DNA from 3 places in the Caproicibacterium argilliputei genome. Region 1 is predicted to be linked to each of the others. Evidence: predicted binding sites of a transcription regulator. Region 1 holds the regulator's gene; each other region holds the start of a gene.
What was found. The regulator HrcA, encoded in region 1, represses chaperone genes, less so after heat shock. The targets are predictions, from matches to a motif close to TGTTAGCACTCNNNNNNNNNGAGTGCTAACA.

Region 1 (10,300 bases):
TCTATTTTCATTTGCATTGTATTTTCCACACACGGCAGCGCTGCCGGACATTTTTAAAGAATACTAGTGTTTTTCGGGAAAGTCAAGCGGAAGCCACGCGCAAGTCAGCACGAGGCCGCACCCGCTTTTCCTTTTTAATAGGACAACAGGGGCCTCAAAAGAAGCCCCTGCCGTACGTCCTGCATGAATCAGGTCTTATTTCTTATCGTCTTTTTTATCGTCCACATCTTTGTACTCGGCATCATAAACCGGGTTGCCGTTTGCATCCGTGGTTTGACCGCCTGTCGGCGCGCCGTTCGGTGCGGCTCCCGGCGCTGCCCCCTGCGGGGCGTTTGCCTTGTAAAGCTTCTCGCTGATAGAGAACATCGTCTTCTGCAGTTCGTCGCTCTTCGCCTTAATGTCCTCCAGATTTTCGCCCTTATTGGCTTCCTTCACTGCGTTAATCTTGGTTTCCAGTTCGCTCTTGTCGGCGGCGTCAATCTTGTCGCCGCTGTCGGAAATCAACTTCTCCGCTGTGTAAACCATCTGCTCCGCGCTGTTCTTCGCGTCCACTTCCTCGCGGCGCTGTTTATCCTCTGCGGCAAATTTTTCAGCTTCCTTCACAGCCTTGTCGATATCATCCTTGCTCATGTTGGAAGAAGAGGAAATCGTGATGTGCTGCTCCTTGCCGGTGCCCATATCCTTTGCGGAAACATTGACAATGCCGTTGGCGTCGATATCAAAGGAAACCTCAATCTGGGGGATTCCGCGCGGTGCCGGGGCAATGCCGTCCAGCTTAAAGATGCCGAGTTGCTTGTTGTCGCGGGCAAATTCGCGCTCGCCCTGCAGGACATTGATTTCCACCTGAGTCTGGCCGTCTGCCGCAGTGGAGAACACCTGGCTCTTCTTGGTCGGGATGGTCGTGTTGCGCTCGATAACCTTGGTCATAACGCCGCCCATGGTTTCAACGCCCAGCGAAAGCGGCGTCACGTCCAGCAGCAGCAGTCCTTCGACTTCGCCGCCCAGAACGCCTGCCTGCAGCGCCGCGCCGATGGCCACACATTCGTCCGGGTTGATACCCTTAAACGGATCTTTGCCGGTTGCCTTTTTTACTGCGTCCTGCACAGCCGGAATACGGGAAGAACCGCCGACCATCAGCACCTTGTTGATTTCATTGAAAGAAAGCCCTGCGTCCTTCATGGCCTGCTGTACCGGGCCCATGGTCTTTTCGACCAAATCTGCGGTCAGCTCGTCAAACTTCGCACGGGTCAGCGTCAGGTCCAAATGCTTCGGGCCGGTCGCGTCCGCAGTGATAAACGGCAAGTTAATCTGCGTGCTGGTCATGCCGGAAAGCTCGATTTTCGCCTTTTCCGCCGCTTCCTTCAGGCGCTGTACTGCCATCTTGTCGCCGGAAAGGTCAATGCCGTTTTCCTTTTTAAACTCGCTGACCATCCAGTCCATAACGCGCTTGTCAAAGTCGTCGCCGCCCAGGCGGTTGTTGCCTGCGGTTGCCAAAACTTCCTGCACGCCGTCGCCCATCTCAATGATGGAAACATCAAAGGTGCCGCCGCCAAGGTCATAAACCATAACCTTCTGCTCTTCGCCCTTGTCAATCCCGTAAGAAAGTGCCGCGGCGGTCGGCTCGTTGATAATCCGCTTAACATCAAGCCCCGCAATCTTGCCCGCGTCCTTAGTCGCCTGGCGCTGTGAGTCCGTAAAGTATGCCGGAACCGTAATGACTGCGCTGCTGACCGGCTCGCCCAGATATGCCTCTGCGTCCGCCTTCAGCTTCTGCAGAATCATAGCGCTGATTTCCTGCGGCGTGTACTGCTTGTCGTCAATCTTCACTTTGAAGTCGGAGCCCATCTCGCGCTTAATGGAAATCACGGTGCGTTCCGGGTTCGCGATAGCCTGGCGTTTTGCGGCCTGACCGACAATGCGCTCGCCGTCTTTCTTGAAAGCCACAACAGACGGTGTTGTGCGTGCGCCCTCTGCATTGGCGATTACGACCGGCTCGCCGCCCTCAATGACCGCCACGCAGGAGTTGGTTGTGCCAAGGTCAATCCCAATAGTTTTGCTCATAGTTCTTACCTCCGTTTTATTTTCAGATAAACTATTCAAAATTTATGTGGAAAACTGCCTTGCGGCAGGCTGTAGATGATTTTCAGGCAGCGCCGCTAATTGGCGACCTGCACCATGGCGTGGCGCACCACTTTGCTGCCCATCCGGTAGCCCTTCTGGTACACCTGCGCAATTACATTTTCACCAAGTTCCTCACTTTCTATGTGCGAAACGGCATTGTGCAGCTGCGCGTCAAACGGTTCACCTTCCTTGCCCATTGGCTCGACGCCGAGTTTTTCGAGGGCGTCGTCCATCTGCTTCTGCACCATTTCAATGCCCTTGCGCAGGTCTTCCACAGAGCAGTCCGGCTGGCTGAGCGCCCGCTCCAGATTGTCTGCCACCGGCAGGAACTCCTGCACCGCGTCTGCGGTTGCACCCGCATACAGTGCGCTTTTTTCGCGCTCCGTCCGCTTGCGGAAGTTGTCATACTCCGCCGCGGTGCGCAGCAGCAGGTCTTTCTGTTTGGCTGCCTCAGCTTTGGCGGTTTCCAAATCAGCCTTCAGGGCATCTTCCTGTGTCTTTTTCTTTGCCTTTTTTTCTTTTTTGTCCGCTTTGGACGGGTTCTGGGGCTCTTTCGTTTCCGGCACGGCCTGTTCCTGCTTTTCTTCTGCGGGCGTCTGCTGCGTGCTTTCTGTTTCTTTCTTTTCTTCGGTATTCAAATTCACGTTTACCCCTTTCCTAGTCATCTATCGTAAGCAAAATCGCTTATAAACCAAGTCATTTCGCGCCGCCCGCTACTGCAGGTCAATCAACTCTGTCAGCATGCGACCCACGCTGCGCGCCAGGTACTCCAGGCTGCCGGTGAGCTTCGGGTAATCCATCCGTATCGGCCCCAGCACGGCAATGGCACCGGCGTCCTGCCCGCGCACCGCGTAGTGCGCAACAAGCAGCCCCGCATCGCGCAGGGCGGGCACGCCGCTTTCCTGCCCAATGTAAACCCGTGTACCCGCGCGCTCCAGCAGGCGGTAAACCTCCTGCGGGCGGGAAAGGTACCGCATAATGCGGCGCAGGTTTTCGGCATTGAACTCCGGGAAAAAAAGCAGGTTGGTCTGCCCGTCCATGCGCACATCGCTGCCCATTGCCTCACGGGCGACATCCTGCAGTGCCATCAGCGCACTGCTCATCAGCAGCGCCGCTTCCCCCATGCCCGCGCCCATGGTCTGAATACAGGCAGGGGTGATGCTGCGCACCGGACGCCCTGCCAGACTTTCGTTAAACACGCGGAAAAACACTCGCAGGATTTCCGGCGTCAGCTCAAAGTCGCAGTGGAACACACGGCTGTGCATGGTGCCGGAGCTGGTCATCAGAATAACCATCGCGGTGCGCCGGCTGGTCTGCACAAACTGAATGCCCGCCACAGAGGCGCCGCTGCCACTCGGTGTGGTGGTCACCGCCGCCATGTGTGTCAGCCCCGCCAGTGTGCGCGCCACACCGTCCAGCAGCTTTTCGGGGTCATACGCACTGGGCAGCAGCAGCGCATCGATAAAGTGCCGTTCTTCCGGCGTAACCGGCGCCGGTATCATCAGCTCATCCAGATACAGCCGGTAGCCGCGTTCGCTGGGCACCCGCCCGGCAGAGGTGTGCGGCTGGTCCAGCAGCCCCATGGCAGCCAGGTCGCTCATTTCGTTTCGGACGGTGGCACTGGATACGGAGAAGTCCAGGCAGTCGCATAATGCCTTGCTGCCCACCGGCTCACCGGAAACGGTGTAAAGCTCAATAACAGCCTGCAGAATCTTCTGCTTGCGTGGCGTCAGCTCCAATATCCTCGCCTCCCTTTTGCGGTTAGCACTCTATCAAGTTGAGTGCTAACTACAGTTACTAATGTACCATTACTTTGCCCTGCTGTCAATAGGATAATTGTAAATACATTATGAATTTGCGCCTTCTCCGGCACGTTTCACGCCAGTTCCTGCCCGTTTCCATCGCTAAACAGCAGTTCCGCCAGCAGCGCGCTGCTGACCAAAAATCCCTGCGTTGTAAGCTGAATGCCTGCCGGCCCCGTCCGTGTCAGCCCTGCCGCTTCATACCGCCGGGCGGCGCGCCGAACTTCTTCAGGAATCCCGCTGCCAAAGCAAGCACGGCAGCCTGCTTCCGTCAGCCCTTCTGTCAGCCGCAGGCGCAGCATGGCATACTCCGTAAAGGAACCCGCGGGAATCTCCTCGTCCGTTTCCGGCAGCGGCTCCTCTCCGTTCAGAAACGCGCGCAGGGAGCGCGTCCGGTAAAAGCGCCGTCCCAAAAAATAGGAATGTGCAGCCGGACCGAATCCCAGGTACGGCTGCAGGTTCCAGTACTTCAGGTTGTGCCTGCTTTCGCACCCCGGAACTGCAAAATTGCTGATTTCATACTGCCGCAGACCACCGGCCTCCAGCTGTGCACAGGCAGATTCGTACAGCCGGGCGGACTCTTCCTCGTCGGGCAGGCACAAAGTCTGCCGCTGCTGCCAGAATGCCGTGCGCTCCTCCACCCGCAGCAAATATGCGGACAGATGGGTAACCCCCGCCTCCAGACAAAAGCGAATGCTGTTGCGCAGGCTCTGCCGGGTCTGCCCCGGCACCGCCAGCATTAAGTCCAGCGAAACCTTTGCAATGCCCGCATCGCGTGCGTCGGCAACCGCCTGCGCTGCCTGCTGCGCCGTATGCTGCCTGCCCAATGTGTGCAGCTCTCGCTCATCGGCACTCTGCAGCCCCAGGGAAATGCGGTTGACACCCGCCTGCCGAACCTGCCCGAACAGTTCCTTTAAGGATTTGTCCGGATTCGCTTCGAGCGTAATCTCCGCATTTTCCAAACCAAAAGCTTCCTTTGCCACCGTCAAAATCCGGCAAAGCCGCCGCGCACCCAGCAGGCTCGGCGTGCCGCCGCCGAAGTACAGGGTATCTGCCTGCAAAGCCGGATATTCCTTTTTGTATTTTTTTAGTTCTCTAACAATACATTCTGTATATTCATCCATGGTTTTCTCGCTGCCGCGCAGCGAGAAAAAGTCGCAGTACGGACATTTTCCGTCACAAAACGGCACATGGATATAGAGTCCCACCGGTTCCATCCTAATAAACACCTGCTTTCAAAAAAATTCGCGCCCACCCGCCGCGCCTGTGCGTTTTCTCTCTTTTGCATTTTCTTTCTTTATGGTATACTAAAGGCAATCGAAACGGTTCTTCTCTGGAAACCCGCACAAGAAAGGGGAAACAAAATTTGCAGATTCCACGTGAACGGATCCGGAACTTCAGCATCATCGCACATATTGACCACGGCAAGTCCACGCTGGCGGACCGCATTCTGGAGCAGACAAAGTCCGTGCCCCTGCGCGAGATGGAAAATCAGATTCTGGACGACATGGATTTGGAGCGTGAACGCGGCATTACCATTAAAGCACACGCGGTCACGCTCGTCTATACCGCAAAGGACGGCTTGGACTATGTTTTTAATTTAATTGACACGCCCGGTCACGTTGACTTTAATTACGAGGTCAGCCGCTCGCTGGCCGCCTGCGAAGGCGCTGTGCTGGTGGTGGACGCCAGTCAGGGCATCGAGGCACAGACGCTGGCAAACACCTATCTGGCGGCGGATGCCGGGCTGGAAGTTGTGCCGGTCATCAATAAAATTGACCTGCCCAGCGCCGACCCCGACCGCGTCAAAAAGGAAATTGAAGACGTCATCGGCATTCCCGCGCAGGATGCCCCTTGCATCAGCGCCAAAACCGGCTTAAACATTCCCGCTGTGATGGAACAGATTGTCCACCTGATTCCGCCACCGCAGGGCGACAGCACCGCACCGCTGCAAGCGCTGATCTTTGACTCCTATTACGATGCTTACAAGGGCGTCATCGCGCACGTGCGCATTGTGCAGGGCATGGTGCACACCGGCGACACCATCCACATGATGTCCACCGGTTGCAACTTCACCGTTGTGGAGTGCGGCTATATGCGCGCCACCTCGTTTGAGCCATCCGGAACGCTGGAGGCTGGCGAGGTCGGTTACATCACCGCCTCCATCAAAGCGGTTAAGGAAGCCCGCGTTGGCGACACCATCACGCTGGCAGACCGCCCTGCGGCCGAAGCGCTGCCCGGCTACCGCGCCGCACAGCCGATGGTTTTCTGCGGCATTTATCCTGCGGACGGCGCGAAATACCCCGACCTGCGCGATGCCCTCGAAAAGCTGCAGCTCAACGATGCCGCGCTTTCCTATGAACCGGAAACCAGCGCCGCGCTCGGCTTCGGCTTTCGATGCGGATTTCTGGGCCTTCTGCACATGGAAATCGTACAGGAACGGCTGGAACGGGAGTATAACCTGGACTTGGTCACCACCGCGCCGAGCGTGGTGTATGAGATTACCCTGACGGACGGCACCGAGCTGAAAATCGACAATCCCACCAACTATCCGGATCCCTCCACCATTGCAGAGGCGAAAGAGCCCATCGCCAACGCGCATATTTACACCCCCAGCGAGTACGTGGGCAACATCATGGAACTGTGCCAAGAGCGCCGCGGCGTTTTTGAAGATATGCAGTACATCGACACCGACCGTGTTGACATTCATTACCGTCTGCCGCTCAACGAAATCGTATACGACTTCTTTGACGCGCTGAAAAGCCGCACCCGCGGCTACGCCAGCTTTGACTATGAACTTGCAGGCTATGAAAAGAGCAATCTGGTAAAACTGGACATTATGATCAACAGCGAAGTCGTGGACGCCCTGAGCTTCATCATCCATGCGGACAAAGCTTACACCCGCGCACGGAAAATGGCAGAAAAACTGAAAGACAAAATTCCGCGCCAGCTGTTTGAGGTGCCGATTCAAGCGTGCATCGGCGGCCGCATTATCGCGCGCGAAACCGTTAAGGCGCTTCGCAAGGACGTACTTGCTAAATGCTATGGCGGCGACATCTCCCGCAAGAAAAAGCTGCTGGAAAAGCAGAAGGAAGGCAAAAAGCGTATGCGCCAGGTCGGTTCCGTCGAACTGCCGCAGGACGCCTTCATGGCGGTGCTCAAACTCGACGAGTAATTTTTGCCCTGCAAAAAGGCTGCTGCAGATGATTTTCTGCAGCAGCCTTTTATTCACCCTTATATTTGCTGTCGTTATAGTATTTATTGCCCAGCAGCCGCTTTTTCTTGTCCCGTCGCACTGAGCGGTACCGCTGGTGGCCGACCGTTTCTTTGCGGGCCTTGCCGCGGTTGCGGTACACCACCAAAAACACCACCACGCCCGCACTGACCGCAACCGTCCACAGCGCAATGCCAACCCCGTTGATGGTTGTGTTCCGTCCGGTCAAATCCACCGGATTGGCAAACAGGTTTTCTTCAGATACACTGCCAACACTCGGCAGCACGATTCCCCCGGCAGCCGTGCTCGCCGCTGAGGAAGCTTTTGTGGAAGAAACCTTGGAAGCTGCAGAGGACGCCGAAACCGACGATGCGCCAGAAGAGACCGCTGCGCGGGAGGAAGCCCTGCGGGAAGATGCCCTGCGGGAGGAAGCCGCACGTGAGGAGGTTCTGGCAGAAGATGCTGCCCGCGACATCGTGCTGTGCGATGATACCGGTTTTGACGAAACCGGTTTGGATACCGGTGCTTTTGAAACCGCCGGCTTGGAAGCTTCCACTTTAGAAGCCGGCGCATGGGAGGGCACCGGCTGAGATATCGGCGCCTTTATGGGCTCAGAAGCGCCTTCGCCCGAAGTGGCGAATCCGGGCAGCACAGCCCCGCAGAACACCGCCACGGCGCAGCACAGCCCCGCGGCAAAACGGGATAAGCGTTTCCACCTCTGCTTTTGACAGGTCACAATCAATCCTCCAGTGCTTCTGGGCATACAAAATCTACGAATTGATTATACCATAAATCCGTGAATTTACAAAGGGAACCTTGCCACGAAAGCAGCGGCCGAATCCGGCTCTCGTACAGGGTGCGGCCATCCGCATACGTCATATGCCTGCAAATGACATCCGCGCCCCCCAGCCCCGCCAGCAGCAGCAGTACCAGCAGCGTACCCGCAAACGCGCAGGCAAACGTCCTTTTCCGTCTGTTTTTCAATGCTGCACCTCCCCGCGGGGCGAAAACTTTGTCCCCAGTTCATATTTGGCAGAATTTTTCCATAGTATTCGTTGTACCTTTCCCGAAAAAGGAATGCCGAATAAGCGGGGGATTTTGTCATGAACGTAAAAATAAAAGCCGTGGGCACTGTGCTGATGGCGGTTGCCGCCTGTGCCTGCGTGGTTGCGCGCTTTCCATCCATCACCGCGCAGGAAAGCGCGCTGGCCGCCGCTGGGTTTATCCTGCCCACCGGAGCGGTACAGGCTCTGCAGCACGGCATAGCAGACACCGCTGTATCTTCCAAACAACCGGCAGTGTCTTCCGCTGCGCCTGTCTCCCGTTCCTCCTCCGCATCGGATTCCTCCTCCGTAGTTTCCTCTCCCGCAGCAAGCGCTGCCACTTCCTCCCTGCCGACCGGAAGCGGTGCAACCCAGCAATTGCCGGACAAAAGCCTCGGCAATCAAATCTTGGAAACCGATATTTCCGACACAGGCGAGGAGCAGGACGGCATTCGGGTAAAGAATGCCAACAAAAACCACACCCTGGACGTTGCCTCGGTTTTAAAGGAAAAGCCGCCGCTCAACATCAAGCTGGACGGCACCCCTATGGTTTTGATTTACCACACCCATACCACAGAAGCCTTTGCTGGCGTCACCCGCTCGCGTGACCTCACCAAAAGCGTTGTCGCCGTCGGCAACGCCATTGCCAAAAGCCTGCAGGCTGCCGGTATCGGCGTGGTGCACGACACCACCGTGCACGACTACCCCGCCTTTAACGGCAGTTACACCCGCAGTGCCAAAACCATGGCGAAAAACCTGGCGAAGTACCCCTCGATTCAGGTAACTTTGGACATCCACCGTGACACCATGACCTCCAAAAGCGGCACACGCTACAAACCAACCGTGCTGGTAAACGGCAAGCGTGCCTGCCAGATTATGATTATTTCCGGTTGCGACGACGACGGCTCCCTCGGCTTTCCGAACTGGGAGCAAAACCTGCGTCTGGCGGTACGCCTGCAGAAGGGAGCTTCCCAGATGTTTCCGCACCTGATGCGCCCGCTGAACTTCGGCTCCACCCGCTACAACGAACAGGTCACGCCCGGCTCGCTTCTGTGCGAATTTGGCACCGAGGTCAACACCCTAGACGAAGCCACCTACTCCGGCGCCCTGTTTGGTCAGGTACTGGCGCAGCAGTTAAAGGTTCTCGCACAGGGGCAGTAGTTTTTTATACCGCCACCAGCTGTTCGTACACCTCTGGCTCCAGACTGGGGTTCAGCGCACAATTCAGTGCCAGTGCCAGCAGATGTGCCGCACGCACCACCAGCGTGTCCACCTCGCGCGGCGTAACCATCATACGGGAAGCGCCCTCTACCTCCTGTGAACACAAATCACTGCACAGCGTCGCCGCGTCCACCACCGTCGGCACCCCCAGACCGATGACCGGTATGCCCAGCGTTTCTTCGCACAGCGAAGGTCGGTCATTCCCCACGCCCGCGCCTGGAGAAATGCCGCCGTCGCTAATCTGTACGGTTTTTCCCAGCCGGTGCAGCCGCCCCGCCGCCATGGCATCCACCGCCACCACCGCCGCCGGGTGCAGCTGGCGGATGAGCGCCTGCAGAAGTTCCGCCGTTTCCACGCCGGTGGTGCCCAAAACCCCCGGCTTGGTGACCGACACGCTGCGCAGACCGCCCAAACCCACGTCTGCCGCCAGTTTGCCGCGCACGTGGCGGGTGGCAAGCATCCTGTCCGCGCAAAGTGGGCCAAGCGCGTCCGGTGTGACCTGCGGATTGCCCAACCCCGCCACCAGTACCTCTCCCTCTGCGGGCAGCAGCTCCTGCAGTTCCTGTGTCAGCAGCGCCCGCAGCTTGCCGTCACCGTCAATGGTGCCCGTAATCTGCGGCGCCTCCACGGTAATATAGTGTACGCCCTTTTCCTCCATCCGGCTGACCTGCAGCCCGTGAATTTCTTCTTTCTGCGCTTTTACGCTCGCGCGTTCCATTGCCAAGTCTGTGCGGTACCCCACAAGGAATCTCCCCTTTTCACAAAAGATTTTGTCCGGCGTTTTCTGCCTTTTCCCGTACAGATACAGTATATCCAAAATAATTTTTCAAACCCCTTGCATTTATTCTGCGAAAATGCTAGTATTATTAGTACGTGACGACTATTGAAAAGGAGGTGTG
Region 2 (10,300 bases), 750 kb from region 1:
TGCCGGTTTTTTCATCGCCCTCTTTATTTTCCAGCAGCTTTTCCACTGCAGAGATCGTATTAACCAATGCGGTGCCGCCGCCGGCAACAATGCCCTCTTCCACCGCTGCTTTGGTGGAGTTGAGTGCATCTTCAATGCGCATCTTCTTCTCTTTCATTTCGATTTCGGTTGCAGCGCCGACTTTGATGACTGCTACGCCGCCGGCGAGTTTTGCCAGGCGTTCCTGCAGCTTTTCACGGTCAAAGTCAGAGGTGGTTTCCTCAATCTGCGCACGGATCTGTGCAGTGCGGGCCTTGATTTCTTCCTTGTCGCCGTTGCCGTCCACAATGATGGTGTTTTCCTTGTCAATCTTCACCTGACGCGCACGGCCGAGCATATCCAGTTCAACGTCCTTGAACTCCAGACCGAGGTCAGCAGTGATGACCTTGCCGCCGGTCAGAGTTGCGATATCCTGCAGCATTTCCTTGCGGCGGTCGCCGAAGCCCGGTGCCTTGACCGCGCCGAAGTTCAGGGTACCGCGCAGCTTGTTAAGCAGCAGGTTGGTCAGCGCATCACCCTCAATATCGTCCGCAATAATCAGGAACTTCTTGCCGGTATTGACGATTTTCTCGAGCAGCGGCAAAATTTCCTGGAATGCGGAAATCTTCTTATCGGTAATGATGATGTACGGACCGTCCAGCTCGCAGATCATCTTGTCTGTATCCGTGACCAAGTAAGGGGAAACATAGCCGCGGTCAAACATCATGCCTTCCACAACTTCGCTGTAAGTCTCTGCTGTCTTAGACTCTTCAATCGTGATAACGCCGTCATTTGTAACCTTTTCCATTGCATCCGCAATCAGGTCGCCCACAAACGCATTGGAGGAAGAAACGGTTGCAACACGTGCAATATCCTCTTTGCCACTGACGGTCTTGCTGTTGTTTTTAATGGCCTCGACTGCCGTATCAACAGCCTCCTGCATCCCGTGGCGCACCGCCATCGGGTTTGCACCCGCAGTGACATTCTTCATGCCCTCACGGATAAGCGCCTGTGCCAGCACGGTTGCGGTGGTAGTACCGTCGCCCGCAACATCATTGGTCTTGGTGGCAACTTCCTTGACGAGCTGCGCACCCATGTTCTCGAAAGGATCTTCCAACTCAATTTCCTTGGCAATGGTAACACCATCGTTGGTGATGAGCGGAGCGCCGTACTTTTTATCCAGAACCACGTTGCGGCCCTTGGGCCCAAGCGTGATTTTTACGGTATCAGAAAGCTGGTCGACGCCCTTCATGAGTGCCTTGCGTGCGTCTTCCCCATAAATGATCTGTTTCGCCATGATGAATACCTCCAGTTATTTCAATGCGCAGATGCGCTGCCGATTATTTGATTACTCAACGACTGCAAGGACATCGGACTGACGAACAATGGTGTACTCTTCGCCGTCCATCTTTACTTCGGTGCCGGAATATTTGCTGGTCAGCACACGGTCACCGACTTTCACGGTCATCTTGACTTCTTTGCCGTCCACCAAACCGCCGGGGCCAACTGCAACGACAGCCGCAACCTGCGGCTTCTCTTTCGCATTTCCGGTCAGCAGAATACCGCTCTGTGTGGTTTCTTCGGGTGCTTCCATTTTAATCAGGATTCTGTCGGACAAAGGTTTGATTGTCATTGAAATACGTCCTCCTTTAGATATGTTGAATAATTCGCTATTTGTTTTAGCACTCTTTGTTCTTGAGTGCTAATCTTATTTTACCTGCTTTTTCTGAAAAATCAAGAGGTTTTTTTGAAAATCTGCTGATTTCATAAATTATTTACATTTAGGCACGCTATAATTCCTCAAAAGAATGAAAATAGCACTCCAAATTCTGGAGTGCTATTTCGGTTCTTTTTTCATGCATCTGCGCTGCTGTTTGGGTGCGCGGCAGGTGCCGCGCGGTAAAACATATAAGTCTGGCACTTAATCATACCGTTATAAAGTTTGCGGCGCTTGTCGGCACGGCGGCCAAAGCACTCCTCAAACGTTTCGTCTGGGCTGATGACCGTGTAGTTCCAGCCGCGCCGCGCCGGAAACACCCTGCCCATCGTACGGTACAGCTCCTCCGCCTGCTTGAGGTCCAGCAGCCGCTCTCCGTAAGGCGGGTTGCAGATGACACAGCCGTGCTCGGTATCCGGCGCAAAATCCGCAAGGTCCGCCTTCACTGCCTTGATGTGAGAAATCACACCGGCCTTGCGGGCGTTGTCCAAGGTCAAATCCACCGCCGCGCCGTCGATGTCGCTGCCGCGCCCTTGAAAAGCAGCGTCCCGCAGCACCAGACTCAGCGCGCGGTCCTTTTCACGCTTCCAGAGATCTTCCGGCACCTGCGGCCAAAACTGCGCGGAAAAGCGGCGCTGCAACCCTGGCGCCATGTGCATGGCATACATCGCCGACTCAATCAGAATCGTGCCGGAGCCGCAGCATGGGTCGTACAGATTGGCATCCGTACGCACGCGGGAAAGTGCTGCCAGCGCCGCCGCCAGGGTTTCCTTAATGGGTGCTTCCGCCGCGTTCTGGCGGTAGCCGCGCTTGTGCAGACCCGCGCCGGAGGTGTCCAGCATCACGCTGACCTGGTCTTTCAAAATCAGAAACTGCACCTGGTACAAATTTCCGCTTTCCGCGAACCAGCTCAGACGGTACTTTTGCCGCAGCCGCTCCACAATGGCTTTTTTAATAATTTTCTGGCAGTCCGGAATGCTGTGCAGCTGCGAGGAAAGAGAACGCCCCTTCACCGGAAACGCATCGTTTTTTCCAATCCAGCGCTCCCACGGCAGTGCCTTTACCTGTTCAAAAAGCTGGTCAAACGTGTGCGCGGGGAAGGTGCCCACCAACACCTGAATCCGCTCCGCAAAGCGGGAGCATAAATTGGCGCGTGCGAGCATCTGCGGCGTTCCGTCAAACAGCACACGACCGTTCTGTGCCTCCACGCCGCGAGCATCCATCTCCCGCAACTCCTGTGCGACCAGTCCCTCGACTCCCATTAGGCAGGGAGCCGCCAGTTTGAAATCTTCCATAGTTCCTCCTGTACACAGCAAGAGAGGCCGGTACGGCCCGGCCTCTGCAAGTCAAACGTTTTTTGTTTTTCAGTCGTTTTCCTCCGGCTCCAGCAGCCCGTAGTTGCCCTGCCGGCGGCGGTAAACGACATTGATTTCTTCCGTTTCCTCATTGCGGAACATAAAGAACTGATGCTCCAGCAAATTCATCTGCAGAATTGCTTCATTCACACTCATTGGTTTGACTATGAAATGCTTGGTACGCACAACTTTATATTCTTCCTCCGGCTCTTCCGTGGCATTCACATACTGCTGCACATACTGATCCAGCGCGGTGGAATGAATCTGTTTGTCCAGCTTTGCCTTGTTCTTGCGAATCTGCCGCCCAAGTACGCTGATCACCTGATCCAGCGCGTTGTTCATCTCCGGGTCGGCAGCCTCGCCGCGGAAAATCATGCCGTCACTGACAATGGTGATTTCCACGGTTTGGCGGTTGCGCTCCACGGTGACGACCACTTTGGCAGAGGCGTTTTCGTTAAAGATTCTGTCAAAGCGGGAAAGCTTTTTGCGTGCGAGTTCCTTAAAGTTTTCACGCAGATTGACTTTTCTACCTGTAATTGTTACCTTCATACGCAGACATCTCCTTCGTGGCATCGTAAAGAACAGGCATGCTGTTCTTCTACGGATACTATAGCACATTGGCTAAAAAAAGAAAAGGTCAAAGCATGAATTTATTCTGAAATTTATAAAAGCAGTGTCGAAATTTGCGGAAATCGGCAAGTTTCCGACCCTTTCTGCGCTCTTAAAGCACTGCAGAGGCGTGGCGTGTCACATGGCAGCCGACGTTTACCGCCACCGGCAGCCCTGCAATATGCGTGGGATACTGCTCAATCGCCAATGAAAGGCAGGTGACATCCCCGCCAAAGCCCTGCGGGCCGATATCCAGCGCATTGACCGCATCGCGCATTTTCCGCTCCAGTTCCGCGTAGTACGGGTCAGCATTTGGCTGCGAAACCGGACGGCAAAGCGCTTTTTTCGCAAGCAGAGCACACAGTTCAAAGTCACCGCCGATTCCGACGCCCAGCACAACCGGCGGACATGGGTTGCTGCCCGCCTGCCGCATGGTATCGGCCACAAAGTCGATGAGGTCTTGCTCGGACGCCGCCGGTGTCAGCATGGAAAGGCGGCTCATGTTCTCGCTGCCAAATCCTTTGGGCGCCACCGTCAGACGCAGCGTATCCCCTGGCACCAGTCGTGTGTGCAAAACCGCCGGTGTGTTGTCGCCGGTGTTGCCGCGGCGAAGCGGGTCTGCCGCCACCGAACAGCGAAGCAGTCCCTCGGTGTAGCCTTTCGCCACGCCGCGGTTGACCGCCTCTTCAAAGCTGCCGGAAATATGCACTTCCTGCCCCACTTCGGCAAAAATGACCGCCATTCCGGTATCCTGGCACACCGGAATCTGCAGTTCTCTGGCGGCACCCATGTTTGCGCAGATGTCCTGCAGGATTCCTTTGCCCAACGGGTTGGTTTCTTCCCCCGTTTTGCAGCGGATGCAGGCTTCCAAGTCCTGCGGAAGCTGCCGATTCGCCTCCACACAAAGCCGCGCCACGGTTTCCGTAATCTGCTGTGCGTCCAATTCCTTCATTCCCGATTTCCCCCTTTAGCTGCGGCCAAACACAATCTTTCCGTCTGCCACCACCAAGCGCGGCTTGGTCAGGCTGGAAAGCGGGTCTTCTGTAAAGAGCACCAGATCCGCGTCCTTGCCTGCCTCCAGAGAACCGACACGGTTTTCCAAATGGCAGATACGCGCGGGCTCAATCGTGATGGCGCGCAGGGCGTCCTCGCGGCTCATGCCCTCCCGTACAGCAAGTCCCGCGCAGAGCGGCAGGTACTGAATGGGCACCACCGAATGGTCCGTAACAATGGCGGTTTGCACCCCGGCCTTGCTCAGAATACCAGGGCAAGCCGGCGTCAGGTTGCGCAGCTCCGGCTTAGAGCGCTCCGACAGAATCGGGCCGGAAAGAACGCGCACATTTTCTTTGGCAAGCCGTTCGGCAATTAAATGTCCCTCTGTACCATGCACAATGACGAAGTCCAAATGAAATTCTTTGCCGAGGCGAATCGCCGTAAAAATATCGTCCGCACGGTGTGCGTGAAAATGCACCTCCACCTCGCGGCGCAGGGCGGGCAGCAGTGCCTCCGCCTTCATGTCAAACTCCGGCGGATCGGTGTCTTCGTCTGCTTCGCTTTTCTCCAGTTCCTCCAGATAGCGTCTGGCTTTAAAAAGCTCCTCACGAATGAAGGCTGCGGTCGCCATACGGGTGACCGGGCCGCGCTCCTTTTCCCGATACACATTTTTTGGGTTCTCCCCCATCGCCATTTTGATGGCGACCGGTGCTTTTAAAATCATGTCGTCCACACAACCGCTGGGGCAGCAGGTTTTCACCGCTGCCATCTGCCCGCCGATAGGGTTGGCGCTGCCGGGGCCGGTCACCACGGTCGTGACGCCGGCTTCAAACGCTTCGCGAAAGTCGCGGTCCAGCGGGTTCAGGCCGTCGATGGCGCGCAGCTGTGGTGTGGTAGGGTCGGTGTCTTCGTTCACATCGTCGCCCTCAAACGTCAGACCGTCCTCCATCATGCCCAAATGGGTATGGGCATCCACAAAGCCAGGATACATAGCCGCTCCGCGGCAGTCGTAAATTTCCTCGTTCGTCTGCGGCGCGGGCATTTCTCCCAGCGCTGCGATTTTTCCCGCGCGGGTCTGCAGCCAGCCGTCTGCAAGAACCGCGCCCGCCATGGTATGAATTTCTGCGTGAATCAATAACATTTTCGACTCTCCCGTATTCTCTGTTGTTCGGACTGTCCGCAGGAAAAAGGCCGCACGGCGCAGGCGGAAGATGCCCGCTGCCCAGTGCGGCCGGTCAATCACTTGTTAAAGCTGTTGGAACGGCGGGAATAGCCGCCGTGCTTGCCCTCTACGGTTTTTTTCAGGTCAGACATTTTTTCGTCGCTCGTCTGCTTAAAGTGGGACATCATGTCTTCAAAATCCGCAGCATCGTTGCGGCGGGGCTGCCACTCATAGCTGCCGGGGCGGTGCTGCTGGGGCTCCGGGCGGCGGCGTGGGGGGCGTGGAGCGCGCGGCGGCCGCCCGCCCTGACGAGCACGGGGTGCGCCGTCCTGATGAGGCTCCGCCTGCTTCATGGAAAGGCTGATTTTGTTGTTTTCGCCAATGTTGAGCACCTTGACCTTTACCGTCTGTCCTTCTGTAACAAAATCGTGGATTTCCTTGACGAATGTAGGCGCGATTTCAGAAATGTGAACCATACCTGTCTGCCCAGTGGGAAGTTCAACAAACGCACCGAACTTGGTAATGCCGGTGACCTTTCCTTCCAGGACTGTACCTACCTCAAGCTGCATAAAACTCTTTGTTCCTCCTTAAAGTTTGACCCCGCCCCGCGGTCAGTCTCCGCCTGGGCAGATAAAGATTCTCTCTCCTGTTTTTGCCATATTCAGGCTTTCGCGCGCCACGCGGGCAATGTACTCGCTGCTCTGGTTTTCGCTTTGCAGCTCATGGCGAACGTCGCTGTTTTTAATTTCCTGCACCTGAATGTCACTTCGGATGCTTTGCAGCTTTGCCTTTTGACTGCGAATCTGCGACTGCTGATTGACCACCAGTGCGAGCATATACAGACCAAACACGAGGATGGCCAGACCCAGCAAAAGGTTTCGCGTACTTTTCTGTTTTTTGGGTCTGCTGGCTGCCCGCATCTGCTTTCACCCTCCCGCGGCCTGCATGATTTCTGCCTTTTGCGGTGCTTTTGGCATTTTTTTTATTATACACGAACCGCCGGGCAGATTTCAAGGAGTTTTTCACGCTTTGCAGCACTTTTTTCACAAAGCGAACCGGAACTGCCAGCGCTTTACTGAAAAATCGACCGATTCCGCACACCAACCGCCCCAGCGGTCGCAGCAAAAACCGCACGCAGGCGCGCAGCAGAGCACAAATACAGAATGTCAGCAGCCGTCCGGCTGTTTCATACACTGCCCAAAAGCCCAGCCCAGCCCCCAAAAGCAAAAATCCGCGCACTTCTCCCCAATAGACGCCCAGCGCCAGCAGCTTGATACAGACCGCGCACAGCACCCCGAAAAGCGCCTCCAGCACAATACTAAACGCGCCCTTTTCCCGCAGCTGCGCGCGTACCGCCCGCAGCACGCACCAAACAACCGACAGCGCCGCCCCCAAAGCGGTGAAAAGCAGAAAGGCAAACAGATTTTGGGCATTGGAAGCGTCCATCAGCGGAACAGGCGCGACAAAACACCGCCGCGCTTTTCCTCCCCCACATAGCTGATGGAAGAGATTGTACCGGTCAGCGTCAGTTCGCCTGTTTCCACGCTCAGTTTTTCAATGTGCAGCCCCTCCCCGCGCACCACCATCTGCCCCAGGGATGTGTAAGCCACAACCGTCTGTTCGTCAAAACTGTCCACCTTGGAAACCCCTGCCGCGCGCAGTTCGCGCCGGTTGTCCAGCGTGACCGTATGCGGCGCCTTACTGTTGGACGCGCTCATTGTTTTTTCCTCATACATCGCGCATACACCTCCTGTCCATACAGGAAGATATATGCAGCGCGCGGGAAAGCTATTCTTCCAGAAGACGGTACATAGAGGCGGCGCTGTCCTTCGTCGCGTACTCACTGACACTGAGCACTTCCGCCTTAACGGTGTGGGCACCCAGCGCGATTTCCAACTTGTCGCCGACCTTGACATCATAAGACGCGCGGGCCGGCCTGCCGTTCACCAGCACACGCCCGGCATCACACGCTTCGTTTGCTACGGTGCGGCGCTTAATCACGCGCGATACCTTCAAATATTTATCCAGTCTCATAGCGTATTCCTTTCTGCCGTCAAATTCCAAAATTTAGTGTCCGCGGTGCTTTTCACGGCGTTTCTGTTCCCGCAGGGCAAACAAACGCTCCCTATCCGCTTCTTTCTGCGTGCGGGTGCGAATTCTGCGCGCCTGCCTGCCCTGCTCCTGCTGCAGTTTCAGCGCCTGCTGCGCCTTGGTTCCAACGCCGTTCTGCTGCAGCAGGCGGCGTGCGGCGCGCTGCTCGCGTTTGGGACTGCTGCGCTTTTCCACAACGCCTTCCGCGCTGCTTTGACCAAAGCGCAGACTGCCGCTTTGGTTTAAAACCCATGCATAGACTTCGTTGTCTTTCGGCTGCGCGCCGAACACAAAGCGGCCTGCTTCATAAACGCCGGCGCCGCTGCGCTCCCACACAGCTACCCAAAAAGGCTCCTCAAAGTACACGGTCAGCTTGGACACGGTCCTGTTCATTTTGGTTCCTCCTTAAAACTTTGAACCGCAGAGAACGGACAACCAAGGAGGCAGGTTACTGACAGCGCCGCTGCGTCCGGACTACCAACCGGAACTGTGTTTTTATCTCTGCGCCTGAAACAGATTGTGCTTTCATAGAAAAAGGCAGCTTCCGGTTTCCGGTAGCTGCCGTATCCACTCGAAAAATTACTTGTTCACAGCATCCTTAAACGCTTTGCCAGCTTTAAAAGCCGGAACTTTGGACGCCGGAATCTCAATCGTGCTGTTCGTGCGAGGGTCGCGGCCCTGGCGGGCGCTGCGGCTGCGGCACTCAAACGTGCCAAAGCCGACCAGCTGAACCTTTTCCTCGCCGGAAACCGCTTCGACAATGGTGTCAAGCACAGCACTGACGACATTTTCAGCATCTTTCTTGGACACAGCAGCCTTTTCGGCAACTGTATTGATGAGTTCGGTCTTATTCATTTTTAAATACCTCCGTTTTTTGAGTCCTTTTCGTTTTCTGCACAGCCCGCTGCACAACCGCCGCCGGCAGCCTCCCACGCTGCAAAACCGCGAATATAAGACTCCGTCGCTTCACCCAGCACTTGCTCCGGCTCCAGCCCTGCCGCACGCACGGCGCGCACCGCCTGCAGCAGCAGCTCCCCCGCCTCGCGTGGGTCCGCCGGCTGAGGATTCTGCTCCGGCGGGTACCCCGCCTGCTGTGCCTTCTGCTGCACCTTGGCTGCGCGCATCAGCGCGGGCAGTGCCGGTGAAACGCTCTGCAGCACTTTGGTGCCGCTGCTCCGATGCTTGGTGTCCGCTTTGATCTTATCCCAGTTCTGCAAAACTTCTTCTACATTTTCGACCTGCTCGCCGCCAAACACATGGGGATGCCGCTCAATCATTTTCTTTGCGGCACCGTCCACAATGTCCGCAAAGGAAAAACCGCCGCATTCCTCTTCCAGCTGGCAGTGAAACAGCACTTGAAACAAAACATCCCCCAGTTCTTCACACAAAAGCTCCCTGTTTTCGCTGTCGATGGCTTCCACAGCTTCGTAGGTTTCTTCAATAAAGTTATTGCGGATCGAGTGATGATTCTGCTTCCGGTCCCATGGGCAGCCCTCCGGCGAACGAAGAATTTTAATAATCTGCCGCAAATCCTGCAAATCATACTTGCTTTTCGGCTGAAAGTCCACTTCTGTGCCGCCCCCAGTGCCAAATCATGTTAAAGCCTTATCTATTCTACACGATGCGTCTTGATTTTTCAAGGCTTTTAGCGGATTTTCCACCGAATAAAGATTTCCTGTCCTCTTTGGTAATAACGCCCAAAAGGGCTGCGCAGATGCCATAAACCACCACTGCTGCGCAGACTGCCAGGCAGGTTGCCCCCGCGCTGCCCGCCTGCGGCGCGAGTACACGCCAGCAAAGCTTTGCCGTGACCGCGCTTAGGGAGCCTGCCAGCAGCGGGCGCCCCAGCAGCGAGGCAAGGTGCAGCTTCAGCTTCGTTTCCCGATGCAGCGCCGCCAGCGAACACACCAAAATCGCGCCGTAGCAGACCAGCGTGGAAACCGCCGCGCCCATCACCTGAAAGCGCGGGTCGCCGACCAGCACATAGTTCAGGACGCTTTTCACCGCCAACCCGCCGAACAGGAACTTGACCGGCAGATCCACCCGCCCCACTGCCTGCAGCATACTCTGCACGGGTGTGCACAAAGCGGAAAAAACCGCAGCAATGCCGAGCACCGCCAGAATCTGCCCGGTAATCTCCGGTGCGTTCTGCGCACCGAACAGCAGCCGACAGACCGGCTCTGCCAGCGCGGAAAGCCCCAAGCCCATCGGCATGGTAATCATAGCGGAAAGGCGCAGCACCGAAAGCACGCACGTTTCCAGCCGTGAGCGCGAGCCTGCCGCCCACGCAGCCGTCACGCTGGGCAGCGCGCTCATGGCAAACGCCTGCGTCACCGTAGGAACCAACATAAACAT
Region 3 (10,300 bases), 1.3 Mb from region 1:
AGGAAACCGGAAAGTGGGAGCAGCGCCCGTACTACTCAATTGACGACCAGTTTCCTTATGGGCACGGTGAAAAATCCGTCTTCCTGATTGAACGCTTCCTACGCTTGAAAACCAGTGAGGCGATGGCTATCCGCTGGCATATGGGCGGTTTTGACGATGCCGCGCGCGGTGGCTGCACGGCAATTTCGCAGGCATATCAAAAATATCCGCTTGCGGTGAAGCTGCATTTGGCAGATTTCGAGAGTACCTATCTGCATGAAAACGGAACATCGGCTGTGCCGAACGGACACCATCCAGCAAAGTAGAAAAACGAGAGTAAAAAAATGCGGCTCCGGCAGCTTATGAACAAGCGTGCCGGAGCCGCATTGTGTTTTAGGCGGGGATACTTTTGAGCATTTTAGCAAGCTGATAGAATTTCCCCTGCAAGTAGGTTTTGTTTTCCGACTGTGCCACGATATTAAGATGATCTGTATGTGTAATTTTTTCTATAAAGTTCCATGTTCCCTTTGCCGTGCCGGTCTTAAAAACGTATGTACCATCCTGCGCGGTGCCGTAAGATTCGTTGTAAAGGTCAGAAGAACCGCTGTGCGGACGAATTGCAGAGCGGACGCTGACAATGCCGTCGTTTTCCCACCAGGAACTGTCAATGGTTATATGACCGTATGCGTAGTTAACGTGCTGCCCCATATACAGGGAACTTCTCAGCAGCAGCGGCGTCATGTTTGCATAGGGCAGATAATTATGCGGCGCCAATGTGGAAGCATATGTGTCGGAGCAGGCGATGGAGAAGTAATAAATATCTTTCTGTGCTTTGGCATAAGCATTCAGCACAGCGGCTCCGTCGGTATCCAGGTCATAAACGCTCAGATCTTTGGTTTTGTTCCACAAGCCGCTTTCAGTCACGCGTTTCAAGTAGCTTTTGTAGGATTCTCCCGGCTGACGTTCCAGCCCCCATTGGTCAAGCTTAAAGTCCAAGCCCAGGTTTGTGTCATTGAGATTGGTGCCGGTCAGTGCGGCCAGTGCGGCAACGTAGCGGTGCAGCAGCGGCTCCAGCTTGTACTGGGTATCGTCGTATTGGCTGCCGTCGTGTGGGGTGGCAATGGTTGTAATGCTTGCAATCCAATGGCGGCATTTTCCTGTGAAAAGCGGACTGATTGATGCTGCGCCGGAAGAACGCTCTGCCGTGTCGCCATTTTCCAACAGCTGTGCCAGCATCCGAATGGTTTCACCGCCCATGCTGTGCCCAACCAAGTGCACTTTTACGGTGCTTTTTAGGTCATTCAGTTGTGGCAGAACACCGGCAAAGGTTCTGCCATACCTTGCGTGTCCGTACTTCTGTGCGTGTGCTGCGCCGTAATCGACCGTTCCGCCGACGAGGTAGGCATACAGTTCGCAGGCGCGATCCCAGTTGCTCGCCACCGGCCCGATCGAGGGCGTGTAAACCGTGTATCCCTTTTCCTCCAACAGCTGCCGCAGGCTGTTCTGACCGCCCCAATAGTTGGAGCGCGCAATCTCGTCGTTTCCCCAGCCGAACAGCCCGTGCACCAGTACAATGGGGTAGGTATTGCCGGATGCGATTTCTTCGCTTGCGGCGGCTGTCGCCTGTGGGGATGCGGCGCTGGCAGGCGCCGCAAGCGTGAGGCTTGCGCTGAGCGTAAAAGCCAGCAGCAGGCAAATAGGCTTTTTCAATCTGTAAATGTTCATCATTATATTATCCTCCTTTGCAAATGCTTGTCTTATATTTTATTATAAATATTGGCTTGATATAGTAAATATACAATTTTGAGGATGTGTAAAGTTTTCGCATGATTTTCAAAAAAATCGAAAAACTTTTTGTGCGGAGCCCTTGACAAAGGGAAAGAAACTATGTATTATTGTATTAAGATATTAGTACAACAATACAACGAAATAAAGGAGGCGGCGCAATGGCATGGAGTCTATCGTCAGACCGTCCCATTTACGCACAGTTGGTCGAGCAGGTCAAACTGCGCATTGTGTCGGGGCTTTATCCGGCGGGCAGCAAGCTGCCCAGTGTGCGGGATCTGGCAGCAGAGGCGGCTGTGAATCCCAACACCATGCAGCGCGCTCTGGCGCAGCTTGAAACGGAGGGGCTGATTTTTCCGCAGCGTACCAGCGGCAGATTTGTTACACAGGAGGAGCAGAAGATTATGGAACTGAAGGCGAGCTTGGCGCAAAATGTGATCAGCGATTTTCTGACACAAATGGCCCGCTTGGGCTTCTCAAAAGAAGAAAGTGTCCATTTGGTGCAGACGGCTGAATACGACCAGGAAGAGGGGGAGATTTGATGGAACCGATTTTACAGTGCAGCGGTCTTTGCAAAAATTACGCTGGAAAAGAAGCGCTGCGCGGCGTAGACTTGACTGTCGAGCGTGGGCGTATTGTGGGCCTGCTGGGGCCAAACGGCAGCGGCAAAACCACTTTGATTAAGCTGTGCAACGGCCTGCTCACACCTAGTTCCGGTGTGCTGACTATCAACGATATGCTTCCGGGACCGGAAACTAAAAAAATTGTTTCTTATCTGCCGGAGCGAACCTATCTCAGCAACTGGATGTGCGTGAAGGATCTGCTGGATATGTTCAGTGATTTTTATGATGATTTTGATAAGGCAAAAGCGCTGGATATGTTGCAGCGCCTGCATGTAAATACGGCAGATCGCCTGCGCACCATGAGCAAGGGTACCAAAGAAAAGGTGCAGCTGATTTTAGTCATGAGCCGCAGCGCACAGCTTTACCTGCTGGATGAGCCAATCGGCGGTGTGGACCCTGCCGCGCGGGATTACATCCTGCACACGATTATCAACAACTACAATGAAAATGCCACCGTGCTGATTAGTACGCACTTGATTGCAGATGTCGAGTCTGTCTTGGATGAAGTCATTTTTATTAGCAACGGCAGTCTGGTGCTGCACGCTTCCGTAGATGAGATTCGGGAGCATGAGGGCGCCAGCGTGGACGCTTACTTCCGGGAGGTATTCAAATGCTGAAGAAACTGATTAAGTATGACCTGAAAGCCACTTCCCGCGGTTTTGGCGTTCTGTATATTATTGTTTTGGCGCTGGCAGTTTTGGCTGCAATTTTTGACGCAGCGTGCAACCGGCTGGCGAATGGCGGAAATTTTGACCCGCTGCGTGTGGCACAGGGGATTTTTGTCGTGCTGTATTGTCTAGCTCTGTTTGGCGTTAACCTTTTTACCGTTTTAATCTGTATGCGTTTTTATTACGACAACCTTTTTAAGGATGAGGGCTACTTGATGCACACACTGCCTGTTACGCCGGCAAAGCTGATTTGGAGCAAAGTCATCATCAGTGCGGTGTGGGGTATTGTGACCACGTTGGTTTCCCTGCTGAGCCTGCTGATTCTCGGCGGCGAGGTCGGGCATCTTGCGCCGAATTGGTATCGGCTGGATTTTTCTTGGTTGGGGGAGCATTCGGCATATATTGGTACAACTTTGATGGGAATTGCCACGGTGGTTGTCGGCGTTGTTTTTCTGGAACTGTGGATTTGCGCGTCCCTGAGCATCGGCAGTCTGCTGCCTAAGCATCACCGCGCGATCAGCGTGGGAATGATCATCGCGTTTGGCGTAGTGCATGTGGTTCTGCTTATCTGGGTAATTTCTCAGATTTCTGCTCTGCCGGAGAGCAGCGGAATGACGCAGTTTTTCCATGCCTTGAACGTGCAACAGGACGGCAGCGCATTCGTGGCTGACATTGTTATGGCGTGCGTTTCTGCTTATATGATACTGTTCAGTGTGCTGTACTTTGCCGTTACGCAGTCCATCATGAAAAACCACCTGAATTTGGAGTAAACAGTGGGAAAGGGAGGCCGTACACATGAAAACCGTGTTTTTTGATACGCTCTGGTACTATGCAGTCGGGTTGCCTCTGTGTTTCCTTTTTGGTACGGTTCTTCTGCTGAAAGCGAAGCTGGGGCAGCTGTCCCTGCTCCATGGCGCCAGACAGCAAATTTGATTTTCGGGGCGTGGCCAATGCAGGTACACGGAAGACCGATTTTGCAACGCAGGGTACGGATAAACCGCTGTCCAAGCGGGTTTTTGCAAGGGTAAGCGGTGGCTTTTCGCAGGAGATTCGTGCGCAAATCAATGCCGGAGATCTGGATTTAAAAATTGCATAAGGGTGTTTCAAGAACGCCAGTACACTAACTTTAGCACTCTTTTTAAAAGAGTGCTAAAGTTCTATATCTGTACATTTTTTGGACATGATGTGTTCACAAACTCTGGATATACTAACTCCTGTACACCAAAGGAAAGCTTCCGCAGCGAAGCTGTTCCGGCGCCGTTTAGCGCTTTTGAAGCTGCTTCTTTTGAAGGAGTGAGATACCATGAATGCACAAAATTTCACACAAAAATCATTGGATGCCGTGCAGCGCGCGCAGAGTCTGGCGCTTTCGCATGACAATATGCAGATTGAGCAGGCGCACCTGCTCAGCGCACTGCTGACACAGGAAAACGGCCTGATTCCGCAGCTGCTGAAAAAGTTAAACGTGGACGCACAGGCGTTTCTGAACGCGGTGGACGGTGCGATTGAAAAAATTCCCGGCGTTTCCGGGCCGGGCCGCGAGCCGGGACAGATTTACATTTCCCATGATGTGGACACCGCACTGACCGAAGCGGAGTCTGCCGCCAAGCGGATGAGTGATGAGTATGTTTCCGTAGAACATCTGTTTATCGGCTTGCTGCGCAAGGCAGACGATACACTGAAAAAGCTGTTCCGTGACTTCGGCATTACCGAGAGTCGGTTTCTGGGGGTGCTTTCCAGTGTGCGCGGCAACACGCGTGTGACCAGCGACAGCCCGGAAGAAACCTACGACGCGCTTTCCAAGTATGCGACCGATCTGGTGCAGGCGGCACGTGAACAAAAGCTTGACCCGGTCATCGGCCGCGACTCTGAAATCCGCGACACCATTCGGATTTTGTCCCGGAAAACCAAAAATAACCCGGTGCTCATTGGCGAACCGGGTGTCGGCAAAACCGCCATTGCGGAAGGGCTTGCGCAGCGAATCGTGCGAGGCGATGTGCCGAACAACCTCAAAGACCACAAGTTGTATTCGCTTGACATGGGCGCATTGGTGGCTGGCGCAAAGTACCGCGGCGAGTTTGAGGAACGTTTTAAGGCAGTGCTCAACGAAGTGAAAAAGTCAGAAGGCCGCGTCATTTTGTTTATCGATGAGTTGCACACTATTGTCGGCGCGGGAAAAACAGAGGGCAGCATGGACGCCGGCAATCTGCTCAAGCCCATGCTGGCGCGTGGCGAGCTGCACTGCATCGGCGCAACCACCCTTAATGAATATCACCAGTACATCGAAAAGGATGCCGCCTTGGAACGCCGCTTTCAGCCGGTGATGGTGGATGAGCCGAGCGTGGAAGACACGGTGTCTATCCTGCGCGGCTTAAAAGAACGGTATGAGGTGTTCCATGGTGTTAAGATTACCGACCAGGCACTGATTGCCGCCGCAACGCTTTCCAATCGGTACATTTCCGACCGCTTTCTGCCGGACAAAGCGATTGACCTGGTAGATGAGGCTTGCGCCACTGTCCGTACGGAAATTGACTCTATGCCGAGCGAACTGGATGATGTGTCGCGTAAAATCATGCAGTTGGAAATCGAAGAGGCTGCGCTGAAAAAAGAGGACGACCGCCTCAGCCAGCAGCATCTGGTGGATTTGCAGAAAGAACTGGCGGAGCTGCGCGAACGTTTCAAGGAAATGAAGGCGCAGTGGGAAAACGAAAAGCAGGATATTGAGGCCGTACAGAAGCTTCGCTCAGATATAGAACACTGCAACGCGGAAATCGAGCAGGCACAGCGTGATTATGACCTGAACAAAGCAGCGGAACTCAAGTACGGCAAACTGCCGCAGATGCAGAAAGCGCTGGAGGAAGCGGAGCAGCAGGCGGAGAAAAACGACCATCAGCTGCTGCGCGACCGTGTGGATGAGGAAGAAGTGGCACGCATTGTCGGGCGCTGGACGGGCATTCCGGTCAGCCGCTTGATGGAGGGCGAACGCGGCAAACTGCTGCGTCTGCCGGAAACGCTGCATCAGCGTGTGATTGGGCAGGACGAAGCGGTGCAGAAAGTCAGCGAAGCCATTCTGCGTTCGCGCGCGGGCATTCAGGACCCGAACCGTCCCATCGGTTCGTTCCTGTTCCTCGGCCCGACCGGCGTGGGTAAAACCGAACTGGCAAAAGCGCTTGCGCAGACGCTGTTTGACGATGAGCGCAGCATGGTGCGGATTGATATGTCGGAATATATGGAGAAGTACAGTGTATCGCGCTTAATCGGTGCGCCTCCGGGGTATGTCGGGTACGAAGAGGGCGGCCAGCTGACCGAAGCGGTTCGCCGCAAGCCCTACAGTGTGGTGCTGTTTGACGAAGTCGAAAAGGCGCATCCGGATGTGTTTAATATTCTGCTGCAGGTGCTGGATGACGGCCGCATTACCGACAGTCAGGGGCGCACGGTGGATTTTAAAAACACGATTCTGATTTTGACCTCCAACTTAGGTTCGCAGCAGATTCTGGAGGGGATTCAGCCGGATGGTACCATCAGCGAGGAAGCCCGCAAGCAGGTGCAGGCGCAGCTGCGTGTGCAGTTCCGTCCGGAGTTTCTGAACCGTTTGGATGAAATTGTATTCTATAAGCCGCTTGGGAAAGCTGAGATTAACCAAATTGTCGACCTGCAGATTGCGTCTTTGCGCCGCAGGCTGGCAGACCGCGAGCTGGATGTGGGGCTGACCGATGCCGCCCGTGCCTATGTGGTGGAGCAGGGTTACGACCCGGTGTACGGCGCGCGTCCGCTGAAACGTTTTCTGCAGTCGAAAGTGGAAACTCTGATTGCAAAAAAAATGATTGCGGGCGACCTTGCGCCGCGCTCAACCATTCGCATTGATTATGACGGCAAGCAGTTGACAGCAGGCACAGTTTATAACGCGGAAGTGTAACAGCAGAAGACGGGAAGCAGAATCGGCTTGCTTCCCGTCTTTTTCTTTACAGAATCTTTATTGACAAAATCTGAAAATCAGGTATGCTTTTAATAAGACACTGATTATCGCACAGAATGCGGAACTGGAGGCCAGGAGAAGGCGGATGGATGCAATATTTACGGAAAGACTGACTAAGTCGTTTGACGGCAGGGCAAATGCACTGGATACACTGAGCATAACCGTTCCCGAGGGGGCGGCGTTTGCGCTGCTTGGTGGGAACGGTGCAGGAAAGACCACAGCGGTCAAACTACTGGCAGGGCTGCTGACACCGACAAGCGGTTACAGCGAAATTTTAGGGGTTAACCCTATGAAAAAGTCAGCGCGCCTGCACAAGGTGTGCGGTGTGGTCACGCCGTCAGCCCGGATGTATGCCTGTATGACCGGGCAGGAAAATCTGGCGTTTTTCGGCGAAGCGGCGGGCATGAAAAATACGGACGCGCAGACCCGCACAGCGGAACTGATGAAAGAGCTTGGCATCTGGCAGGCGCGGGATCTGCCGGTCAGCGAATTTCCCACTGGCATGCTGCAGCGCCTTTCTTTGGCAAGGGCGCTTATGACGCACCCCAGGGTGTTGCTGCTGGACGAACCGACGGTGGGGTTGGACACAGAGGGTGCAGAGGCCATGGTCGGCGTGATTTCCGGTTTGGTCAAAAAAGAGGGCGTCACGGTTTTCCTCTGCACGCACCACTTTCTGTATGCCCAGCAACTTTGCACCGAATACGGAATTTTGAGCAAGGGCAGTCTGATTGCCGGCGGTACGCTGGAGGTACTGTGCCGCAAAGCGGGCTGCCGAATCCGCGCCGGGTTCCGTCTGCCGCCGCAGGATGCCTTGGGCGGCTTTACGCAGGGTGCCGACGATTTTTGGGAAAAGGAAATTGAGCAGGAGGAGGAGATGCCGGAATTGCTGCGGCGCGCCGTGGCAGAGGGGCACGATATCTATGAAGCCAGACTGTGCAGGCCTACGCTGGCGGATGCATACATGGCACTGTTGGGAAAGGAGAGATCATTGTGAAACTGCCGAAATTCCTGCGCCGCCTGCTGAATGGGCGCCAGATGGTCTTGATTAAGAAAGATTTTCGGGAAATGTGGTACAATCCTGTGGTGCGTTCCATGCTGGTCGTTGTACCGCTTGTGTTTGTGGTGCTGCTTCCCATTTTGTTTATGGTGCTTGCCAACCTGCTGCCGGCTTCCAGTGTGTCCGGCATGGAGCAAATGCGCACTCTGCTTTCGGAAAAGCAGAGTTATATGAATGACCGGCAGTCCCTGTTTTACATTTATTCGGATTGCCTTGCGCCCATGCTGTACCTGATTGTGCCGCTGATGACCGCGTGCGTCACAGCAGCCAGCAGTTTTGTCGGGGAAAAAGAGCGCGGAACGATTGAAACGCTTTTTCTGACACCGCTGACTACCAGAGAGATTTTTAACTCGAAAGTGCTGGGATGTGTGGGCCTTTCCGCTTTGGTGTCCCTGCTTTCCTTTGTTTTGTATGCCATCGTCATGTCCATTGGCGATATTCTGCTGGGGGTAACGGCTTTTTTGGCAGATCCCATCTGGCTGCCCATGGTGTTTTTGCTTTCGCCGGCACTGATTTTGTTTGGGGTGCTGTTTATGGTGCTGGTGTCGGGGCGCAGCCACAGCTTTATGGAATCGGTACAGATTTGTGGCTATGTCCTGCTGCCACTGATTCTTTTGTATGTAGGGCAGTTTACGGGAACATTCCGCCTAACTGTGCTGCATTACCTGCTGCTTGGTCTGCTGATTGGTGCGGTGGACTGTGTTATCTGGAAAATCACCTCCGCGCATTTTACACCGGAAAAATTGCTGCGCTGACAAAAATGAACCGTTTTCGCATACCTGCGCTGTCACTCAGGTTGATTCCCATGCCGTTTTGTTCTATAATAAGATAGAATGATTTGGTATAAGGAAAAGAGGAGGTCTTTTTTTGGCGGCGGATTTGCATTGCCACACAAAAATGTCAGATGGCACATTAAGTATTGAGGAACTGGTGATGCTGGCGAAAAAGCGCGGACTGGACACCATTGCGGTAACGGACCATGATACTTTTGCCGGTGCCGGTCGGGCGGTGATTTACGGAAAAAGAAAGGGCGTTGAGGTGATTCCGGGCGCGGAATTTTCCACTACAGACGGTAAAACGGGGCGCAAAGCGCATATTCTCTGCTACTGCTGTCCGCACCCCGACAGACTGCTGGGGCTGTGCCACAGCATTGCGGAAACACGAAAGCGTGCAACATTGGTCATGCTGCAGAAGGTCTTGCGGCTGTACCGCCTGCCGGTAGAGATGATTACCCACCGGGCACAGGGGAGCACCAATATTTACAAGCAGCACATCATGCACGCACTGATGGATGCCGGTTATGCAGATTCCATTTACGGGGATTTGTATGACCGGCTATTTTCCCCACACGAAGGAGTCGCCTATGTACCGGTGAAGTATCCGGAAACACGGGATGTTATTCGCCAGATTCACGAGGCGGGCGGTCTGGCGGTTTTGGCACATCCGGCGGAGTATGACAGCTACGATCTTTTGCTGGAGTTGTGCTCGTCCCGCTTGATTGATGGCATCGAGGTTTCCCATCCGCGCAGTGTGCCGGAAGATGAAAAATGTTTCTGCGCGCTTGCAAAGCAGTACGGGCTGATTATGACCGGCGGCTCGGACTTTCACGGGATGTATTCCCAGCAGATGAAGCCGCTTGGCAGTTGTACAACGGACGAGGCACAGCTGAGTCTTATGAAACGTATGGCGCAAAGCGCTTAAACATAGTTTGCGTTTGGAGGGATTGACCATGGAAGAATATCGTTACAAGACAAAGGGAACCTGCTCCCGCGAAATTCGCCTGCAGTTGGACGGCGATGTGGTTCAGAATGTTCAGGTTATCGGCGGCTGCGACGGCAACCTAAAGGGCATCAGCGCCCTGGTAAAGGGCATGAAGGCAGACGAAGTGATTCGCAGATGCAGCGGGATTCGCTGCGGCAGTAAGTCGACTTCCTGCCCGGATCAGTTGGCGCAGGCACTGCGGGAAGCCCTGCACCGGTAAACAGCAGGACAATGGAAGGGCTGCGGGTGTTCCCGCAGCCCTTCCATCTATGAAGCCTTATTTACAGACTGTTTTTTAGCATCCGCAGCCATTGTTGCATCCGCAGCCGTCGCAGCTGCTGTTGTTGCCCCAACCACCGCAGCAGCAAAGGATGAGGATGATAATCAGGATGATCCAGCAGCCGCTGCTGTTGCCACAACCATTGTTACACATATTGAAATGCCTCCTTGT

Region 2: PXC00_RS09865 (co-chaperone GroES) is a predicted target of HrcA. The motif match lies at 1,696-1,726, and genes of this name have one in related genera.
Region 3: clpB (ATP-dependent chaperone ClpB) is a predicted target of HrcA. The motif match lies at 4,180-4,210, and genes of this name have one in related genera.

Annotation. Positions count from the first base shown of each region.
Region 1 is NZ_CP135996.1:2,780,519-2,790,818, forward strand. Features, by position in the region: gene dnaK (molecular chaperone DnaK) at 196-2,061, opposite strand; gene grpE (nucleotide exchange factor GrpE) at 2,157-2,765, opposite strand; gene hrcA (heat-inducible transcriptional repressor HrcA) at 2,835-3,860, opposite strand; gene hemW (radical SAM family heme chaperone HemW) at 3,998-5,140, opposite strand; gene lepA (translation elongation factor 4) at 5,290-7,098, shown strand; gene PXC00_RS13455 (hypothetical protein) at 7,148-7,423, opposite strand; gene PXC00_RS13460 (hypothetical protein) at 7,464-7,727, shown strand; gene PXC00_RS13465 (hypothetical protein) at 7,876-8,121, opposite strand; gene spoIIP (stage II sporulation protein P) at 8,241-9,341, shown strand; gene gpr (GPR endopeptidase) at 9,346-10,143, opposite strand.
Region 2 is NZ_CP135996.1:2,032,526-2,042,825, forward strand. Features, by position in the region: gene groL (chaperonin GroEL) at 1-1,315, opposite strand, end outside; gene PXC00_RS09865 (co-chaperone GroES) at 1,367-1,651, opposite strand; gene PXC00_RS09870 (THUMP domain-containing class I SAM-dependent RNA methyltransferase) at 1,873-3,030, opposite strand; gene hpf (ribosome hibernation-promoting factor, HPF/YfiA family) at 3,100-3,639, opposite strand; gene PXC00_RS09880 (fumarate hydratase) at 3,812-4,651, opposite strand; gene PXC00_RS09885 (amidohydrolase) at 4,667-5,833, opposite strand; gene PXC00_RS09890 (S1 RNA-binding domain-containing protein) at 5,932-6,423, opposite strand; gene PXC00_RS09895 (FtsB family cell division protein) at 6,466-6,690, opposite strand; gene yabQ (spore cortex biosynthesis protein YabQ) at 6,617-7,300, opposite strand; gene yabP (sporulation protein YabP) at 7,300-7,590, opposite strand; gene PXC00_RS09910 (RNA-binding S4 domain-containing protein) at 7,643-7,888, opposite strand; gene PXC00_RS09915 (YjdF family protein) at 7,922-8,338, opposite strand; gene PXC00_RS09920 (HU family DNA-binding protein) at 8,525-8,800, opposite strand; gene mazG (nucleoside triphosphate pyrophosphohydrolase) at 8,803-9,513, opposite strand; gene PXC00_RS09930 (putative polysaccharide biosynthesis protein) at 9,560-10,300, opposite strand, start outside.
Region 3 is NZ_CP135996.1:1,211,590-1,221,889, forward strand. Features, by position in the region: gene PXC00_RS05805 (HD domain-containing protein) at 1-305, shown strand, start outside; gene PXC00_RS05810 (esterase/lipase family protein) at 373-1,707, opposite strand; gene PXC00_RS05815 (GntR family transcriptional regulator) at 1,926-2,306, shown strand; gene PXC00_RS05820 (ABC transporter ATP-binding protein) at 2,306-3,004, shown strand; gene PXC00_RS05825 (hypothetical protein) at 2,998-3,825, shown strand; gene PXC00_RS05830 (hypothetical protein) at 3,851-3,988, shown strand; gene clpB (ATP-dependent chaperone ClpB) at 4,359-6,971, shown strand; gene PXC00_RS05840 (ABC transporter ATP-binding protein) at 7,117-8,025, shown strand; gene PXC00_RS05845 (ABC transporter permease subunit) at 8,022-8,843, shown strand; gene PXC00_RS05850 (PHP domain-containing protein) at 8,956-9,789, shown strand; gene PXC00_RS05855 (TIGR03905 family TSCPD domain-containing protein) at 9,818-10,069, shown strand; gene PXC00_RS05860 (hypothetical protein) at 10,145-10,282, opposite strand.